2 regions of the Ornithinibacillus proteolyticus genome follow, and region 1 is predicted to be linked to the other one. Evidence: predicted binding sites of a transcription regulator. Region 1 holds the regulator's gene; the other holds the start of a gene.
What was found. Region 1 encodes CtsR, which represses protease genes until heat stress. Its sites were predicted from a motif close to ATGGTCAATAAAGGTCAAACA; they were not measured.
Positions count from the first base shown of each region.

Region 2: the regulator CtsR is predicted to act here: its motif matches at 6,378-6,398, upstream of AAIB49_RS04065 (ATP-dependent Clp protease ATP-binding subunit).

Region 1 is NZ_JBCPXV010000021.1:60,988-68,273, forward strand. Features, by position in the region: gene radA (DNA repair protein RadA) at 1-1,030, opposite strand, end outside; gene clpC (ATP-dependent protease ATP-binding subunit ClpC) at 1,330-3,756, opposite strand; gene mcsB (protein-arginine kinase McsB) at 3,774-4,838, opposite strand; gene mcsA (protein-arginine kinase activator protein McsA) at 4,813-5,379, opposite strand; gene AAIB49_RS11360 (CtsR family transcriptional regulator) at 5,417-5,878, opposite strand; gene AAIB49_RS11365 (MgtC/SapB family protein) at 6,340-7,035, opposite strand; rRNA gene rrf (5S ribosomal RNA) at 7,163-7,278, opposite strand.
Region 2 is NZ_JBCPXV010000005.1:16,098-29,974, reverse strand. Features, by position in the region: gene AAIB49_RS04090 (MFS transporter) at 1-787, opposite strand, end outside; gene AAIB49_RS04085 (YfkD famly protein) at 873-1,670, shown strand; gene AAIB49_RS04080 (Na+/H+ antiporter family protein) at 1,829-3,136, shown strand; gene pdaA (delta-lactam-biosynthetic de-N-acetylase) at 3,218-4,012, shown strand; gene mbcS (acyl-CoA synthetase MbcS) at 4,571-6,157, shown strand; gene AAIB49_RS04065 (ATP-dependent Clp protease ATP-binding subunit) at 6,477-8,618, shown strand; gene AAIB49_RS04060 (hypothetical protein) at 8,704-9,036, opposite strand; gene AAIB49_RS04055 (ComEC/Rec2 family competence protein) at 9,286-10,161, shown strand; gene AAIB49_RS04050 (GntR family transcriptional regulator) at 10,318-10,692, shown strand; gene AAIB49_RS04045 (ABC transporter ATP-binding protein) at 10,682-11,536, shown strand; gene AAIB49_RS04040 (hypothetical protein) at 11,539-12,240, shown strand; gene AAIB49_RS04035 (ABC transporter permease) at 12,288-13,064, opposite strand; gene AAIB49_RS04030 (ABC transporter ATP-binding protein) at 13,064-13,877, opposite strand, start outside.

The sequences.
Region 1 (7,286 bases):
GCTTCTCTAAAACCGCCATTAGTAATGATACGCGATTGTGATCAATACCAGTTGCCATTCTTCTTGGATTACCGAAGCTAGATGGGGATACTAAGGCCTGAATTTCCACTAATACAGGTCTTGTCCCTTCCATCGACGCTACAACTGTCGAACCGGCAGTACCTTGTGACCGCTCCTCGAGGAATATCTCAGAAGGGTTCAACACTTCTCGTAAGCCCTCTTCCTTCATTTCAAAAATACCCATTTCATTCGTGCTACCGAAACGATTCTTTACACCACGTAAAATTCGGTATGTGTGATGTCTTTCTCCTTCAAAATAAAGCACGGTATCTACCATATGCTCTAATAACCTCGGACCAGCAATTGCTCCTTCTTTCGTTACATGTCCTACGATAAAAATAGGTATACCACTCGTTTTAGCAATTCGCATTAATTCACTTGTACATTCTCTAACCTGGGATACACTTCCAGGTGCACTAGTTACCTCTTCACGATAGATGGTTTGTATGGAATCAATAATGACGAGTGATGGTTTTAACTGATCGATATGGTTCGTTATCGTTAGTAAATTCGTTTCAGAAAGTACATAAAGTAAGTCTGAGCTTACACCTAACCGATCTGCACGAAGCTTCGTTTGTCTAGTAGATTCCTCACCAGATATATATAAAACTGGCAGCTGCTTCTCGGCAAGCTGTGATGAGACTTGTAATAGGAGTGTTGACTTTCCAATACCCGGGTCACCACCGATTAGTACTAATGATCCAGGTACAACACCACCGCCAAGCACACGGTTTAACTCGTTTAATTTTGTTGTAATTCGTGGCTCATCCTGTGACTCAATAGATGTTATTTTTTCTGGTTTACTACCAGAGCTAGAAATGCCACTAAATGTATGTCTTGATTGTTTACCTGTAATTTCGGTTTCCTCTACAAAGCTATTCCAATTATTACAACCTGGGCATTTGCCCAACCATTTTGCAGTTTCATATCCACATTCCTGGCAAACAAATTTAGTCTTTCTTTTTGCCAATCATATCATTCCTTTCGGATACCTCTATTATATACGTTTAACGCGGTATTAAGGTTACAGAAATCTATCAATTTAGTATTATTTTTCCTTAAGTTTGCCACATATTCTTCATAAATTAGGGTTTCATTAACATTGTTTTACTAACAGAACACATCGCTCTATACACTATATCCGCTATAAAACTGCCAATTTATAGACGCCCTACAATTATAACTAGCATCGTACCATACCTTTCTGAGGAAGAAAAAAGCTAGAAGGTGAAATCCTCCTAGCTTTTTCTTCAAGAAAATAAAACTATTTTACGGTAAAATAATAAATTCACCTTTATTATTTAACCCAATTTTAACCTTTTCTCCGATTTTAATCGAACCTTTTAGTAGCTCCTCTGATAATAGATCTTCAATATTCTTTTGTATAGATCTTCTTAATGGTCTTGCACCATATTCAGGATCAAAGCCCTCATTCGCAATTTTTTCAAGTGCTTTATCGGTAAGCGAGAAATCAATTTCTTGTTCGATTAAACGCTTTTGTACGTCTTTAACCATTAATGTGACAATTGATTTCATATGTTTCTTCTCTAAGGAATGGAATACAATCGTTTCGTCAATTCTATTTAAGAATTCTGGACGGAAAGCTTTTTTCAATTCGTCCATGACTTTTGATTTCATATTCGCATAGTCTTTGTTTTCATCATCTAAGTTAAATCCGACATATTTGTTACGCTTCAGCTCACTTGCTCCAACATTTGATGTCATGATTACTACCGTATTACGGAAGTCTACGACACGACCTTTCGAATCGGTTAGGCGTCCATCTTCTAGCACTTGTAAAAGGATATTAAACACCTCAGGATGTGCTTTTTCTATTTCATCTAATAATACAACAGAGTATGGTTTTCTACGAACTTTTTCCGTTAGTTGACCACCCTCTTCGTATCCAACATATCCTGGAGGAGATCCAACAAGTCGTGAGGTCGAATGTTTTTCCATGTATTCGGACATATCAATACGAATCATTGCATCTTCATCGGCAAACATCGCCTCAGCAAGCGCACGAGCCAATTCTGTTTTCCCTACCCCTGTTGGTCCTAAGAAAATAAAGGAGCCAATTGGACGTTTCGGATCTTTAAGTCCTGCTCTTGCTCTTCTTATTGCTTTTGCAACAGCTTTAACGGCTTCTTCTTGGCCGATAACACGATCGTGTAATACCTCTTCTAAATGAAGCAGACGCTCACTTTCGTCTTTTGTTAATTTAGAAACTGGTACACCAGTCCAAATCGACACAATACTAGCAATATCTTCAACTGTTACTTGAGAATCCTCTTGTCCTTGTTTTTCTTTCCATTCATTCTTTGTCGTCTCTAGTTGCTCACGTAAACGCTGCTCTGTATCTCTAAGTGAAGCTGCTTTTTCAAACTCTTGACTCTGTACTGCAGCATCTTTTTCTTTCCGTACCTCTTCAAGCTTTTGCTCCAAGTCCTTTAGATTTGGTGGAACAGTGTAGGAACGTAATCTTACTTTAGAACCGGCCTCATCAATTAAGTCGATTGCTTTATCTGGCAAGAAACGATCGGTAATATATCGATCCGATAATTTAGCAGCCGCTTCTATCGCTTCATCGGTAATCGTTACACGGTGATGCGCCTCATAGCGGTCACGTAGTCCTTTTAAAATCTGAATCGTTTCTTCTAATGTTGGCTCATCCACTTGAATTGGTTGGAAACGTCTCTCTAAAGCTGCATCCTTTTCAATATATTTACGATACTCTTCCAATGTAGTAGCACCGATGCATTGTAATTCTCCACGCGCTAATGATGGCTTTAAAATATTGGAAGCATCAATTGCCCCTTCTGCACCTCCAGCACCAATTAACGTATGCAATTCATCAATAAATAAGATAATATTGCCTGCTTGGCGGATTTCCTCCATTACCTTTTTCAAGCGGTCCTCGAATTCCCCACGATATTTCGTACCTGCTACAACAGTACCCATATCCAGTGTCATGACACGCTTATCTCGTAATGTTTCTGGTACTTCATTTTGAATGATTTGCTGTGCTAATCCTTCTGCTACAGCTGTCTTACCAACACCAGGCTCTCCGATCAGGACTGGATTGTTTTTCGTACGGCGACTTAACACTTGGATAACACGTTCTATTTCTTTACTTCTTCCAATGACCGGGTCAATATTCCCCTCTTTTGCACTTTGTGTTAAATCTCTCGCTAGTGAATCCAATGTCGGTGTATTAGCATTAGAAGCTTGGCCTCGACCCTGTCTACCAGCTTGAGATTCATTACTACCTAATAATTGAAGCACTTGTTGTCTTGCCTTATTTAAACTAACCCCAAGGTTATTTAAAACACGAGCAGCAACGCCCTCACCTTCTCGGATTAAGCCTAATAGGATGTGTTCTGTTCCTACATAGGAATGACCTAATTTTCTTGCCTCATCTTGGGATAGCTCAACTACCTTTTTTGCTCTAGGTGTATAGTGAATGGTTTGCATTGGTTGCTTACCAGTTCCAATTAGCTTTTCCACTTCTTCTTGAATTTTTGATACTTCTAATCCAAGAGATTCTAATGCTTTCGCAGCTATACCTTCCCCTTCACGCACTAATCCAAGAAGAATATGCTCTGTACCTATATTATTATGACCAAGACGTACGGCTTCTTCTTGTGATAAGGCTAAAACTTTCTGTGCTCTCTCAGTGAAACGTCCAAACATCATATAAGATTTCCTCCTACCTATTCCTCAAATTGTAATCGTTCCCGGATTAAAGACGCTCTTAGTACATCTCTCTCTGAAGCACTTAGCGTCTTTTTTGCATAATGCTGCAAGAAACCTGGTTGTGTTAAAACCATCAGTTCATTAAGTATATTACGAGAAACATTTTTAATGATTCCTAAATCAATTCCCAGTCTAACATTTGATAAACATCTTGCAGCCTCTTTTGATTCAATAATTCTACTATATTCCAAAACACCTAAAGAACGGAAAATACGGTTCTCTAGTTCAATTCCGGATTGTTCTAAAATTCTAGTACGAGCCTTTCGCTCATGTTCAATTAACTGTTGTACAACACTCTCCAAATCTTCTATGATGTGCTCTTCTGTCTTTCCAAGTGTAATCTGATTAGAAATTTGAAAGATATTTCCTAATGCTTCGCTACCTTCTCCATAAATCCCTCTTACTACTAGTCCTAGCTGGTTTATAGCTGGCATCATTCGATTGATTTGCTTCGTCATAGCAAGCGCTGGTAAATGCATCATTACCGATGCTCTCATCCCTGTCCCTACATTAGTCGGACAACTGGTTAAGAAGCCACGCTTTTCATCAAAAGCATAATTTACCTTTTCTTCAATCCAATCATCAAACTCCAAGGCTTTGTTTAATGCCTTCGTTAATTGTAAACCAGGAAAGTATAGTTGAATTCGAATATGATCCTCTTCATTTATCATGACAGAGACTTGTTCGTTTTGTGAAATTAGCGTAGCAGCTGCACCTTCTCTTTTCGCAAGTAATGGGCTAATTAGGTGCTTCTCTACTAATACACTTTTCTCAATTGCGGTTATGTCTCGGATCGAGATAAATTCAAAGTTCTTATATTCTCCAAATGACGTATGCTCGTATTCCTGTTTAAAGAATTTACGGATTTGCTCTAAGTCTTTTTGATCGGCAATAATAGGAAATGGCATGTCTGCAAAGTTACGCGCCAAACGAATGCGACTACTTAGTACAATATCATGATCTGGACCTTGTTCACGCATCCAAGGACTGATTGCTTCATTCATGAAATGTTGAAGTGTCATTACTATCACCTGTTTCCTTACGATTAATCTTTGCTTCTAATTCCTTAATCTTATCTCGAATTACAGCAGCTTGTTCAAACTCTTCATTAATAATTAATTCTTTTAATTCCGTCTTATAATTTGCAAGCTGTTTCTTAAGATGTAAATTGCCACCTTTTCGCTTCGGTATCTTACCCCTATGTTCTGTATTTCCACTATGAACACGACGGAAAATTGGATTTAGATTGGAAGAAAAGGTATGGTAACACTCTCCACATCCAAACTTACCGATTTGTTTAAATTCCGTAAAGGTCAACCCACATTTTGGACATTGAACATCTTTTTCCTTTTGTAAGTGTGCTCCAGGTGACCCGACAGTTCCAGACTCAAAGTTAAATAATCCAGTTAATAGATTATGAAGCGAATATCCATCTTCCGGATACGTCATATATCCTTTTTCTTTTGCACAGACCTCACAAATTTGAATTTCCGTCTTATGTCCGTTAATCACCTGTGTATAATGCAAAGTAGCTGGCCGTTGATGACATTCCTGACACTCCACCTTGTTTCCCCCTTGTCTAAAATCTAAACCGATTAACTTATAAGTACTTTAATGTTGTGAGCATAGAGGTTAAAATTCTTGCTCTAATCTCATCTCGTAGAGGCAATTTAAATGCTAATGTCTCCCTACTGATTCCATTAGCCATTATCTTAGCTTCTCGTTCCGTTAAGATTCCCTCTTCCATAAGGCGTTCTAATACATTTACAGCGGCTTGCTGGGTTACCGTAGGGTTAATTAGCTCAATAATCTCATCAATTAATTCTGATTTATCGCGGTGTCTAATTCGAATAATTCGAATATACCCTCCACCACCACGCTTACTTTCAACAATATATCCTTTTTCCACCGTAAAACGAGTATTAATGACATAGTTTATTTGTGATGGAACACATTGAAATCGATCTGCAATCTCGCTACGTTTTATTTCAATAGCATCTTGCCCTTTTGCTTGTAAGACTTGTTTTAAATATTGCTCAATTACATCTGAAATATTGCTCATTTGATTCCCTCCTAGATTCCAGAGTAATCTCAGGTTCGTCCACCATATTGACTTTGACTATCTTTGACTTTACTTTTATTATACTTCAAATTTTATCAGATGCAACTATCTTACAATAACTATTGTAGACAAATTCATAACAATCAAAACCATTTATCTAAAGAAAATCTTCCACCCTTATAATTATATAAAAAAACCTACACAGCTGTTCATGATGTGTAGGGTGTATTTTGCAAAACGAAAATACACAAGATTGCAATTGCAATTACACAATGTTGCAACTTGACATTGAGCCTCTGCGGGCATGAGGACAAAGCCATGAAGCCAGCCGTGGCAAGGGCTGGCTTTGCCAATGAAGGTTATCATGCCCGCCTCTCAATGTAAAGTTGCAACGCCAAATGCCCTTGCAATACTCTGCACTTTTATTTTGCACTATACATAGGGGACTTAAAAGTTACTTATTATCTTTCTGAAACACTTTTTACAGCATCTATACTAGATAAACGTTCAAACAACTCAATTTTATTTAGATTAGCCTTTCGTTCAACCTTTATAAAAATACTTTTTAGATCATTTTCAACTTTAATAACTTCCACCTGTCTTACTTTTAGCTCACTATCCTCTAACACAGAAACAACTTTATTAATTGGTAGCCCACTATACGAAATAATCTCTAATACTAGGGACGTTTTGCCTCTAGTGAATAGCTTTTCAAAGTTATTAAGAAAAACTAGGCTTAACAAGATAATCAAGGTGGTAAATACAGCGACAGCATACATTCCTGCTCCTACAACAAGGCCTAGACCTGCTACTGCCCAAATGGAAGCTGCAGTAGTTAAGCCTCTTATCGTGCCTCCATACACCATAATTGTTCCCGCTCCTAAAAAGCCAATCCCACTAATTACATAAGAGGGAATACGTGCTGGATCAAATTGAACATTATTATATTTTTCAATATATGCCTCAAAGCCAAATAAAGATAGGAGCATCATTAAACAAGCACCAACACCAACTAGAATATGAGTACGAAAGCCAGCTGAATGATTTTTCAATTCACGCTCAAAACCAATCAAACCAGATAATACTAAAGCAATTAGTACACGTGCTATTATTAGAAAGAAGTTATCATCGATTAAGTTTTCAAAGACCGCATTCATGTTAGTTCCCCCTTCTCTTAACTATTTCTCTCTTATCAGTTTAGTCATTCCAATTGAAAATATGATAATTGAATTATATTATATACAAAAAAGCCAAGAGACAATACAATCTCTTGGCTTAAATCTTGCCTGGCAACGTCCTACTCTCGCAGGGGCAATGCCCCAACTACCATCGGCGCTGAGAAGCTTAACTTCTGTGTTCGGTATGGGAACAGGTGTGACCTTCTCGCCATCATCACCAGACAATGGTT
Region 2 (13,877 bases), on a different contig from region 1:
TTCCGAGAGGTAGTTGAGAAATTAGACTTCCACCAGCAAAGCAAGGAATAATCAACGAAAGCATGTCCACATCATGACCAATCCGAAGGCCGTAAATAGGAAAGGTAGCGTGAAGGGTTGCCTCCAAGAACCCATAAGCAAGCGGCGGTAATAAAGCAATCCATGCGATTTTCGTTGTCTGAATGAATCGCTTAAGTGAGCTGTCTTTCGTTGTTTCTACACTAGGTGCTTCGCTACTTGGCAGTCCATTACGAACAAATAACATTAGGGACCATACGATAGTACTTAATAGTGCAGATGCAATAAACGGTAGTGCTTCATTCACCTCTAATAGCCTGGTAAATAATGGGCCAATCGCAAATCCTAATCCAAAGGACATTCCATAAAGTGAAATGCTTCTTCCCCTGGTATGTTTGTCTGCTGTTGTGGTAATCCATGTTTGTGTCCCAAAGTGGAGCATATTATCACCAATACCAATTGCTACTCTCAAGATAAACCAGAACCATAGCGCTTCCCACAAAGGGAATAATAATAAAGAAACAATAACCAATAAACCACCAATTAAGATAATCGGTTTAAATCCAAATTTCTTCATTGGTTTTTCCATGAAAGGAGAAGCTAGTAAAACCCCAATGTATAATCCTGTAGCATGTAAGCCATTGACAGAAGAACTTACAGCGCCCTGTTCTAAAATTATCGCCAGTAGTGGCATAAGCATTCCTTGTGATAAACCAGAAATCATCACAAGCAAAATTAAAATCCAAAAGCGAAAACGATCTAATATCATTTTTTGTTCCCCCCTATAGATGACATGTATGTATAAAATTGCAAGCACACGAAAAAACTAAGGCAAAAAGAGAGGAATGGGCATGATGAAAAACAATTATATTATAGCATTAATCATATTTTTACTTGCAATATACTCTCCAATTATCGTCCTAGCTAAAGAGAAAGGAGAGAAAGAGAAGAATGACTATGAAATTCCTAGTCATGTCTTAGATATTGCAAAAGAAAATACCTATCCTAATTCCAATGAAGATGAGGAAGTTATTGAGCCAAGTAAACTCACACAAGAATTAATGGATAGTACCGATGTGAAAATTAGTAACCCAAACTTAATCAAAATGTTGAATGAATCCACCATTAACCCATCTCCAATTGGTATTGGCTATCGAGGAATGGTGTTTCTTGGACGATGGCCTCTACACTACGAATCGGATGATACCAATATAAATTGGGAGTATCAAAAGATTAACGTTAACGAGCTTAATAATATGGGTGGAACAGATAATCAAAAGCTAAGTTTTAATCAACAAGCCCAAAAAGAAGTAAAGGGTGCTTTAACAAATAAGATTAACAACCCTAATGATGTGAAACAAATGATGATTATGACATCTAAACAAAAGACTAAATTACCACTTTCTTATACTACTACCATTGGCGCAGGAACGAAAAAAACGAATTCCTATGGTGTTCCTCCAGATAAATACGGCTACTTACATGCTTTTGCACCTGCGGTAAATGAAAAAGGGAAAGTAACATTTGGAGAAGTTTATATTGAACTAAAAGGAACGAAGAAATCACTCGTTATTAAAAATGTGACAAAGCAAGGTATCGGTGCGTGGATACCAATCCAAGATCATGTATCTTTTTCATTTGAATTAAAATAATCCCCTTCTAAAAGTTCTGATTCTATAATGGTTTCAGAGCTTTTTTAGTTAATTTGTATAGAATTCCAGATTTTGGTGAAAATAATAAGTTGACTAAAACGCTTCAATGCTTTATCATGTTAAAGTAATGAAGCGAGAGAGTTAAGGGGGAAGACAATATGGAATGGGTAGTCATTGTATCCGTATTAGTAATGACATTATTAAGCTTATTAAGGGTTAACGTAATAATCTCTGTTATCATTGCAGCTGTTGCTGCAGGATTAATGGCAGGATTGAATGTTATAGAAGCAATTGAGATGCTTGTAAATGGAATGGGTGAGCAAGCAAATACAGCGTTAAGTTATATATTACTAGGAGCTTTTGCAGTAGCTATTAGCTACACAGGTATTACAACTATATTAGTTAACTATTTAATCAAGATATTAACCGGCAAGAAAACGATGCTCCTACTAGCTATAGCAGGTGTTGCTTCTTTATCACAAAATGCTGTACCGGTGCATATCGCGTTTATCCCAATTTTAATCCCACCACTATTGAAACTATTTGATAAGATGCGGGTTGATCGTCGTGGGGTGGCAGTAGCATTAACATTTGGTTTAAAGGCTCCTTATATTCTGATTCCCGCAGGATTTGGCCTTATTTTCCACCGTACAATCTATGATGGCATGGTACAAAGTGGTGCAACTATTACAATGGGAGAAGTTGCAAAATCAATGATTATCCCCGCTTTAGGAATGGTAGTTGGTTTATTCATTGCTATTTTCATCACATATCGTAAAGATAAAGAGCCTAAATCGGATGTCGCAGGGACAGCTGCTTTTGTCAACCAAGATTTAGAAGAAGTTAGCTTTAATATAAAGCATGTACTAACGATTATAGCAATCCTTGGTGCTCTAGTAGTCCAAATCATTACTGGAAATCTAATTCTAGGTGCATTAACAGGTCTACTATTAATGGTATTATTCTTTGTTGTTCCATTTTCTAAAAGTGATAAAATCGTGGCAGATGGTGTCAGTATGATGAGCTCCATCGCATTCGTAATGCTTGTAGCATCCGGGTTTGCCAATGTTATAAAAGAGACGGGTGCAGTGGATGCCCTAGTTGAAGCATCCTCTGGATTTCTAGGAGATAATAAGGCAATCATTTCGTTTGTCTTATTAGTAGTCGGATTAGTGATTACGATGGGTATTGGATCATCGTTCGGAACGATTCCAATTGTAGCTGCATTATTTGTTCCAATATGTTTAGCGGCTGGTTTTTCGCCACTGGCAACAGCAGCACTAATAGGAACAGCTGGTGCACTTGGTGATGCTGGCTCTCCTGCATCTGATAGTACACTTGGGCCAACATCAGGATTAAATGCAGACGGAAAGCACAATCACATTTGGGATACATGTGTTCCTACATTTATTCACTTTAATATTCCACTATTCATCTTTGGGTGGGCAGCATCATTGTTCTTATAAACGAAGATGTAGGTAAATAGATTATAAGTGAATAAAAAGAACTGATTTAGCAAAAGGTAAGAAAAAAATAGGTGGGGTATCATGCATAAAGGGCATTTCGTATTAGCATCTACCATCATATTTTTTCTTGCCTTTTTTTATATGAATGTAGATGAGGCAGAAGCTTATGGTTGGGGTTATAAGAAAAACAAGAATCATGAGAGGCCAGATATAGGAAAGTATCATCAAATATTAAAAGACTATGGTAGTTATTATGTTGATGATTCTGGTGATAAAACACTTTACTTAACCTTTGATAACGGCTATGAGCAGGGATTTACCGATGAAATATTAGATGTATTAAAAAAAGAAAAGGTACCTGCTACGTTTTTTGTGACGGGACATTATGTTAGTAGTGCCCCTGATTTAATTAAGCGAATGGTAGATGAAGGACATATAGTAGGAAATCACTCCTATCATCATCCAGATTTTACGATATTAACGAAGGAAGTTATGAAGCGGGAACTGGAAACCTTGGAAGAGGCGGTTGCAAAAATATCTAAACAAGATGACATAAAATATGTCCGTCCACCTAAAGGGATGTTTAATCAACAGACATTGGAATGGGCAAACGACTTGGGTTATATTCATGTATTCTGGTCGCTAGCAATAATCGATTGGGATACAAAAGCCCAAAAAGGTTGGCAATATGCTTATGATCAAGTGATGGAGCAAGTTCATCCAGGAGCTATTATTCTCCTTCATGCCGTATCAGAGGATAATGCACAAGCGTTAGAGAAAATTATCCAAGACTTAAAGAAAGATGGATACACGTTTAAAAGTCTAGACGAATTGGTAATGAAAGATAAAGTATCAGAGCCGATTTACGGTTATTGAAACATACTAAGATTAGTGGGTAAGGTCATCGACGGGTGACTTTTCCCACTATTTTTCTTTTTAGAGGTATAGTAAGGCTGGGACAAAACTAAAACAAAGGTAATAACAAACGAACCATCACCACATTAGCCCCGGAAATATACGGAGACTCCTGTGGGAGGAAAGGCATCGGTGAGACCCCAGGGGAGCGTTAGCTCTTAGGAGGCTCACCAGCCGCCCGACGGTAAAGAAGACACTGCGAGGTCTTTTCGAGCAGATGTCGCACTTATGCTGTGATGAAGTGTAAAGAAGACACTGCGAGGTCTTTTCGAGCAGATGTCGCACTTATGCTGTGATGAAGTGTAAAGAAGACACTGCGAGGTTTTCTCGAGCAGGTGTCGCCCCTGTACTGGAAGCAACCGCAAGTATATTTCCGGGGCGGGTTTGATGCGCTAACTTTAATGTTCGGTATATCCTATGTGTAATAGTATTGTCCCAGCTTTTTTTCACTTAAATTATATTTTAACATTTCAAAATTTTTGTTATAATAATTGGAAATAAGCTAAGGGAGTTGATGAGGTGAAGCGAGAGGATCTAATTGCTCCTATGGACTATAACATAGTGATGGAAATGGAGAAGCATGTGCAGCACGAAAACAGAAAAGCGTTAATTTGGGAAGACGAAGAAGTTAGAAAACGGGAAATTACATATGGTCAACTCATGAAAAACGTGAATAAAATTGGAAACGTTTTCCTGGAAAGTGAATTAAAAAAAGGTGATAAGCTTCTCGTCATGATTCCACGTAGAATTGAAGCTTATGAGGTTTATTTAGCGGCCTTAAAGGCTGGCATTATAGTTGTTCCTAGTTCCGAAATGCTAACAACGAATGATTTACAATACCGGATAAGCCACGGAGAAGTAAATGGTGTGGTAAGTTATCATACTTTTACCGAGCAATATAAAGATCTTCATGAATATGACTCTCTTATAAAGTTTGCAGTCGGCAGACCAGTCGATAATTGGTATTTTCTCGATGGGCTGATGGAGGATTCATCGCCTTGGTTAGAAGAGGCAGCTACAACAAGAGATGACACGGCTTTTATCTCTTATACATCTGGTACTACTGGCAACCCTAAAGGCGTTGTGCATACCCATGGCTGGGGATTTGCTCACCTTAAAACAGCTCCAGAAAATTGGCTATGTGTAAAAGCTGGAGATAAGGTCTGGGCTACAGCAGGACCTGGCTGGCAAAAGTGGATATGGAGTCCATTCTTATCGGTTCTAGGTATGGGGGCTACAGGCTTTATTTATAATGGAAGATTTAACGCAGAAAAATATTTAAGTTTATTAGAAGAAAATAAGATTAATGTCCTCTGTTGCACACCAACAGAGTATCGCCTAATGGCTAAGGTTGATGATTTAAGTAGATATCAGCTAACACATCTTCATAGTGCTGTTTCTGCTGGTGAACCATTAAATGTGGAAGTGATTAATACATTCCGTACCTACTTCAATGTGACCGTTAGGGATGGCTACGGACAAACAGAAAACACATTATTACTAGGTGTCATGAAAAACATGGAGGTTAAACCAGGTTCCATGGGTAAACCAACACCTGGGAATGATGTAGAAATTATAGATGAATTTGGTGAACCAGTAGGAGTCAATGTAGTTGGTGATATCGCTGTTCGTTTAAACAGTCCTGCTTTGTTTAAAGCGTACTATAAAGATGCAGAACGTACTAATGCTTCACGGCGAGGGGATTTTTATATAACAGGAGATCAAGCTCGAAAAGACGAGGACGGATATTTCTGGTTTGAAGGTCGTAGTGACGATATCATCATTAGCTCAGGTTACACGATCGGACCATTCGAGGTCGAAGATGCTCTAGTGAAACACCCACATGTCCAGGAGTGTGCTGTTGTAGCAAGTCCGGATGCGGTACGAGGAAGTATTGTAAAAGCCTTCGTTGTTCTAAAACCAAATGTTCAAGAAGAACCAGGTCAATTAACGAAGGAATTACAAGAGCATGTTAAATCATTAACCGCACCTTATAAATACCCTAGGGAAATAGAGTTTATAAAAGAATTGCCCAAAACTATCTCTGGGAAGATTAGACGGGTAGAATTAAGGAAGAAAGAAATAGAACGGAAGGTATCACAATAGCAGCCGATTGGCTGCTATTTTTTATGGAAAAAGGGATAGAATTACTGAATGGATGAATTAGATTAGCGCATTGGCAGTGAGGAGGGTTCTATTATTAAATAAGGGGATATAGCGATAGAAAGTGAGTGACACAGTATGAACGATGGTTTTAGAGAGGACCTACAAACCGGTATGATATAGGTTCACTATTGCCTCTCAAAAAAATGGAACAAAATACTTGAAAGTCAAAAAAGGTCAGAGTATAATAAAATCACAAGGTCAAAGATAGTCAAAGTCAAATTTGATCTTATTGATATTTAATTATCGGGAGGAATGGAAAATGAAATGTCAAAAATGTGGTGTAAATGAAGCGAACATTAATATGGCAATGCAAATGAATCATGAAAAGATGCAGATGCACCTTTGCAATTCATGTTTCCGTGAAATCCAAGAAAATATGATGAATGCAAATGGATTTTTCTCTAATCCTTTTGATGGAGAAAATGATGCATTTGCAGATAACTTTTTCCAAAATAATGGTTCAGCATATTCTAATACATCAACCAAAACAAAGCAAAAAAGAACGAAGCGAAATGGCTTGCTTGATCAACTAGGAAGAAACTTAACCGACGCTGCTCGCGCTGGTGAAATTGACCCAGTAATTGGTCGTGATCAGGAAGTTAAACGTGTTATTGAAACATTAAATAGAAGAAATAAAAATAACCCGGTTCTTATTGGTGAACCAGGTGTTGGTAAAACAGCTATCGCTGAGGGACTAGCTCTAAAAATAGCAGAAGGTCAAGTACCTGCGAAATTAATTCATAAAGAAGTCTATATTTTAGACGTTGCATCGCTAGTCGCAAACACAGGCGTCCGTGGTCAGTTTGAGGAACGCATGAAACAGTTAATTAAGGAATTACAAGAACGCAAAGAAACGATTCTTTTCATCGACGAAATTCATCAAGTAGTAGGTGCTGGAACGGCAGAAGGATCTCAAATGGATGCAGGTAATATTCTAAAACCAGCTTTAGCTCGCGGGGAATTACAAATCATCGGAGCAACTACGTTGAAAGAATATCGAAAAATTGAGAAGGATGCCGCTCTGGAACGTCGCTTCCAACCTATTATCGTGAAGGAGCCATCTGTTGAAGAATCAATTCAAATTCTAAATGGGATTAAAGATCGTTATGAAAGATTCCATGAAGTTCGTTACTCAGAAGAAGCTATTCATGCATTTGTCACATTGTCTGCACGTTATATTCAAGACCGTTTCTTACCAGACAAAGCGATTGACTTAATGGATGAAGTTGGTTCCCGTTTAAACCTAGCTAATTCACAAAAAGATTCTAGCTCTATTCAACGACGAATCGACGAAATCGTGAAGGAGAAGGAAGCTGCAGCTGAACAAGAAGATTATGAACGTGCAGCAAACTTACGCTACCAAGAAATCCAGTTACAAAAGCAGCTTGAAAAGGCTAAAGGTAAAGAGCAAGTCATCGATGTAGATATTTCCGATATCCAACTAATTGTAGAAGAGAAAACAGGTATTCCTGTAACAAAACTACAAGCAGATGAGCAAGCGAAAATGAAAAATATCGGTGATAACCTTCGTAAGAAAGTAATTGGTCAAGATGAAGCAGTGGATAATGTGGCAAAAGCAATTCGCAGAAGTCGTGCCGGACTTAAATCTAAATACCGTCCAATTGGATCATTCTTATTTGTAGGTCCAACCGGTGTCGGTAAAACAGAACTTACAAAAGCACTAGCAGAAGAATTATTTGGTACAAGAGATGCAATGATTCGTTTAGATATGAGTGAGTATATGGAGAAACACTCTGTTTCTAAAATTATCGGTGCACCTCCAGGATATGTAGGTCATGATGAAGCAGGACAATTAACAGAACAAGTTCGTCGTAGCCCATATTCCATCATCTTATTGGATGAAATTGAAAAAGCACACCCAGATGTGCAAAACATGTTCCTACAAATTATGGAGGATGGTCATCTAACAGACTCACAAGGTAGGAAAGTAAGCTTTAAAGATACCGTTATTATAATGACAAGTAACGCTGGAACAGGTATGAAATCAATTACAGTTGGTTTCAATAAAGATAAGCACGAATCAGTATCCACATTGGAAAACTTAAGCTCATACTTTAAGCCAGAGTTCTTAAACCGATTTGATGCAATCATTAACTTCAATGAGTTAACAGAAGAAAATCTAATGAGCATTATCGATTTAATGTTAGCTGAGTTAACGGAAGTAATTAAAGAAAATAACATGGAAATTACCATCACTAATGAAGCGAAAAAAGCCCTAGTTAAGATTGGTTATGATCCTAAATTTGGTGCACGCCCATTACGCCGTGTTATCCAGGATAAAATTGAAGATCCATTAACAGACTTACTTTTGGAAGAGGAAAACGTGAATAAAGTTCATGTTTCTGTGAAAAATGGTGAGGTAGTAGTGAATAAAGCGTAAACAGATAAGATGCATTGGTCAAAGTCCAATGCGTCTTATTATTTATATATCGGATGAATTTTCGTTCTTCGTTTTATGACTTAATTTATTTTTTCAAATATGCATTCTCAAGAAACTGTATTTCAACATTTTCTATGTCACACATATTAAATGCTGTTTCGTATTTCCTTTGAATAGAAGATACAAGTTCATCATATTGTTCTTTAGGAATAGATTGTTGCCAAGCAAATTGAAAAGAGAACAGGGTATCTTTCTTCTTTTCATTTGGAGTAAATGCCATATTTTCCTTTGTTGCATAACTATTACCATGTGCTGCTAAGTTGAGCAGTAATACTTCAATTATCTTTTGCTCACGTTCATTAAAGTCATGGTCCGGTTTAGACACCGTAACATCAACCATTGCAATATTTATAGTCATCTCCACCTTTAGTTGTTAATCTGTATATACCTCAAAAGAATGTAGTGTGTTACTCATCATCAATTCCCCCTTTTATCCGATATACTAGTATTCGACAAGAATTTTCAAAATCCTTCATTTTAAGTAATATTTTTGCGACGAAGCACAGTCAATGAGAATTTATAGCATAGGCGACAAAGGATACATAAATATTTCGCTTAGAAACGTGAAAGGATAGTAATGAACTCTTTTACAAAGGATGTATCATTCATGCTGCGACCAACTAGAATTCTCTCCTACTTCTTAATATTCTTCCTTATTTTTGCGACAGACGGTGTACCAGTTCATAGTCATCATGCACCGAAAATGGAAGTGCATTTTATAAATGTTGGACAAGGGGATAGTATCTATATAAAGACCCCAAATAAAAAGCATATATTAATTGATGGTGGTCCACCAATGGCAGGCAAAAAAGTAGTCCGTTATTTGAAAGGACTAGGGATTGATAAAATTGATTTAATGATAGCTACCCATCCAGATCGTGATCATATTGGTGGGCTTCCAGCAGTAATGAAGGAATTTAAGGTAAAAGAAATATTAGATTCTGGAAAGCTTCATATTACCCGGGCATATGCGAATTATATAAATGAAGTTCGTAAGCAGGAAATTCCGTTAAAGGTTGCGAAAGCAGGCAAGGAATTGCCAATTGATACACTCTTGGATATTCGAATCCTTAATGCGCACGGCAAGCATAAAAATAATAATCAATCCTCGATTGCTTTAAAGCTCAGCTATAATGACATCGACTTTTTATTGCTGGGAGATATAGAAGATGCCCAAGAGAAAAAAATAGCTGCTAAGTATGATGTACGTGCTGAAATAATTAAAATTGCGCATCATGGTTCAAAAACAAGTAGCTCTGAAAATTTTCTAGAGTTAGTAGAACCTGATATTGCGGTGATAACCTATAGTAAATATAATGACTATGGTCATCCTGTTAACCGAGTGATTAAGAAACTAGTGGAAATGGAAACGAATATATACTCCACTGCAGTTTATGGAGATTTGGTTATCCATACAGAAGGAGAAGACTATATAATATTTCCGCAAAAAGCACCCATACAAGGCATATTAGAGCGTAGCTAAAGAGACAGTCCCACTGAAAAGGTGTGAGACTGTCTCTTTTTTATGGGCTCTTTTATTAATTAAGTTTAATTTTTTCAAAATAATGTTGACAATAAACCTTCAATGCTATATGGTTAGTTACATAAGTAATGAACCATTTAACGAAGGAGCTTAAACATGAAGAATCATTTGGATGATAATAGACCCATATTCCTTCAAATAAAAGAACAACTAGAAGATTCCATCATAAATGACTCCATTAAGGCAGGGGAACGGGTGCCATCTACGAATGAGTTTGCAGCATTTTATAAGATAAATCCAGCTACTGCAGCAAAGGGGATTAATGAACTCGTAGCGGAAGGGATTTTATTCAAACGAAGGGGTGTAGGGATGTTTGTGACAGACAATGCGAAGGAGATTTTGATTGAAAAACGAAAGCAGACATTTTATGAGAACTTTATTCTCCCATTAAGGGAAGAGGCAAAAAAGCTACGAATAAGTGAAAAGGATTTAATGAGAATGATGGAGGGGGAACACGATTATGAAAATTGAGGTTAAGAATTTAACGAAGCAATACGGGAATAAACGAGCATTAGATTCTATATCTTTTATGCTTAATGAGCCGAAGATATATGGCTTACTTGGTCGGAATGGTGCTGGAAAAACTACCTTTATGGAAATATTAGCTGGTCAAATTTTATCAACAAGTGGAGAGATTCTGATTGATGGTGAAAAACCGTTTGATAATCAGAAACTAACAGAATCCATTTGCTTAATTAAAGAAGGTCACAATTTTAAAAAGGATTTGACTATAAAGCATGTCCTAAAGATTAGCTCATACTTTTACCCTAATTGGGATCAATCATTAGCATTAGAGTTGGTGAAGGAATATAACTTGGATTTAAAAGCTAAGGTAAAAGCCTTATCAAAAGGGATGGAGTCTGCTCTTGGGATTATTGTTGGTTTAGCTAGTAAAGCACAGGTAACGGTGTTTGATGAACCGTATATTGGACTTGATGCAGCGGCACGAAAGAAGTTCTACGAAATTCTTCTAGAAGAATATGAAAAAGAGCCAAGAACGATTATTTTTTCCACCCATTTAATCGATGAGGTTAGTTTAATGTTTGAAGAAGTCCTCATTATTCAAGATGGAAAACTTGCATTACAGGAAGATGCAGACGTGCTACGAAACAGTGCATGTGCAGTTTCTGGGACGGAAGAATTAGTAGATAATTTCATTCAAGATAAAGAAGTGATCATGACGAAAAAGCTTGCAGGTATGATGACAGCATATGTAGTAGGGCATTCAGAGGATGCAATAGCAGCTGGATTATCAGTTGAAGGTGTACCGATTCAAGAATTAATGATCTATCTTACGGAAAGAAAAGGAGCGTAATCATGAATAAACAGATTAAAGGTTTACTATATTTCTATATTAGTGACATCCGCCATAACATTCTCATATTTTGGTCGATTTTATTATTTATGCTATTAGTCTCTCTTGCTTTTGGAGTGTACCTATTAGGTGTAGAAGATGGCATGTTAGCATTTGGCTTTCCGTTTGCAATTTACTTTTATTGCTTGGTCATAGGATTTACAAGGGTAAAGGAGAGCATTCCTTTTTCCATTAAAATGGGAGCAACTCGTAAGAACATCTTAATTAGTATGGGTATTTATTTCTTAATCATTGCCACGGTACAATCTCTCGTTGCAAATACGATTCAAGAAGTCGTGCTACTTCTTACAAAGAATGCAAATATCACATCTTTTATGTTTCTACATCCAGCAATGATAATAGAAGACAATTGGCTAAATCGGTTATTGATTGACATTAGTGTCATGTTTTTCCTGCTATCCTTTATGTTCGTCATGGGCCTACTATTCTATAAATATGGTCTTGCTGGTGGAGGACTCGTTGCTGGGGTTCTGGTCATATTGCTACTATTTGGAATTGCTAAAGGCTGGGTTTATGATATTATTGTCGAGTTCGTAAATCAAGTAAATATAGTATTTTTCTATCAAATGTTCGGGATCGGTTTATTGTTCTTTTTACTTTCCTTTGTGTTTGTCAGAAGAATTACAATAGAGAAGAGAAGATAAACAACAGGGGACATCCTGACGATAACGACAGGATGTCCCCTTCCTATTTATCCAGCCATTTCTTTCCGTTTAAATAGCTGTCCTGAAACAAGAATTAATACGATTGAAATCGCTAGTGTGATCACCCCGGTTAAAATTAATTCGGAATGTAATTCGCCAGTACTGATTGACTCGATAATGTAAGTAGATAAGTTATTCGGGCTCCAATCCAAAATATGCTGGAAGATCTGGGTTACGATACTCATCACCATAATCGTTAAAATGGTAAAGAACAGAACTAAACCTGAAGATTTAATTACTGTGTTATAAAAAATGGTCAGTGAAACCACAAGGGTTAACCATAAGCCATAGAAAATATATGTGATAAGAAAATCGCTGAAGGATATTGTCCCAAATAAAAGATTAATATAGTACCAGCTAACTAATAAGGCTAACAACAGCGATACCCATACTAATAGTAAATAGGAAGCCCATTTAGCTGTAATATAGTTCATATAATGTACAGGCTTAACTAAGATAAGCTCGGAAATACCACTTTTCCGTTCTCCAGCTATTGTTCCCATTGCAATTAAGACTACTACTAGTACTCCTAAAAAACTTAACTGTGAAAGACTCATCATCATGACCTCTGGCGGTGCAAATTCAGGTAGTTCAAATGTAGTACCCTCAGGAACCCCACCGACAGAATCAATAATTTGCGGCAAGTAGTATGTCGTTAATGGATCCATTATGGATATTAAAATCATCACTAATGGAACCCAAATCCACTTCTTATTTCGCCAATTCTCTAGCAGCTCTTTTTGAAATAATGTCATCCATTGCATTACGATTTCACCACCCTCATAAACATATCCTCTAGTGAGGCTTGATTGATTGAAAATGTTGTGATTGGCCAATTCTCTTTAGTAGCTGTGGCTAGAATTTCATCACGTGCACTTTTTACCTCGGAGGCAGTAATGAAAAGCGTGTTCCGTTCTTGTTTTGTACTCATTATAGTTTCTAGATTGTTTAGCTTTTCTTGGTAAAGGCTTAAATCTCCTTCCACCTGCAACTCGATTATCGTAGTTTGATATTTTTTACGTAATTCTGCTATCGAACCAGATTCAATGATTTGTCCTTGATGAAGTAAGATTAGTTCATCACTTACCTCCTCAGCATCATTTAAGATATGAGTAGAAAATAAAATGGTCATTTCTTCTTTTAATTTTTCCATTAGAACTAATACTTCTCTTCTGCCAAGCGGATCAAGCGATGCGACCGGTTCATCTAAGATTAATAGTTTCGGGCGGTGAATAATAGCTTGTGCGATACCTAGTCGCTGCTTCATCCCTCCAGAGTAGCGACCAATTCGCTCGTTCTTAGCTTCATCCGAAATCCCGACTATCTTTAATAGCTCATCTGCCCTTTTTTTCGCCTCTTCTTTAGTGAGCTTTGCTAATTTCCCACTGTAAACTAAAAATTCCTTACCTGTCATCCAAGTGTGAAAAGCGGGATATTGCGGCAAGTATCCAATTTTATCGCGAATGTCATGGTTCTTTTCTTGATTCTCAAATTGAATAGTTCCGTCGGATGGTTTTAACAGTCCAGATAGTGCCCGTAATGTTGTCGTTTTACCTGCACCGTTAGGACCAATTAGG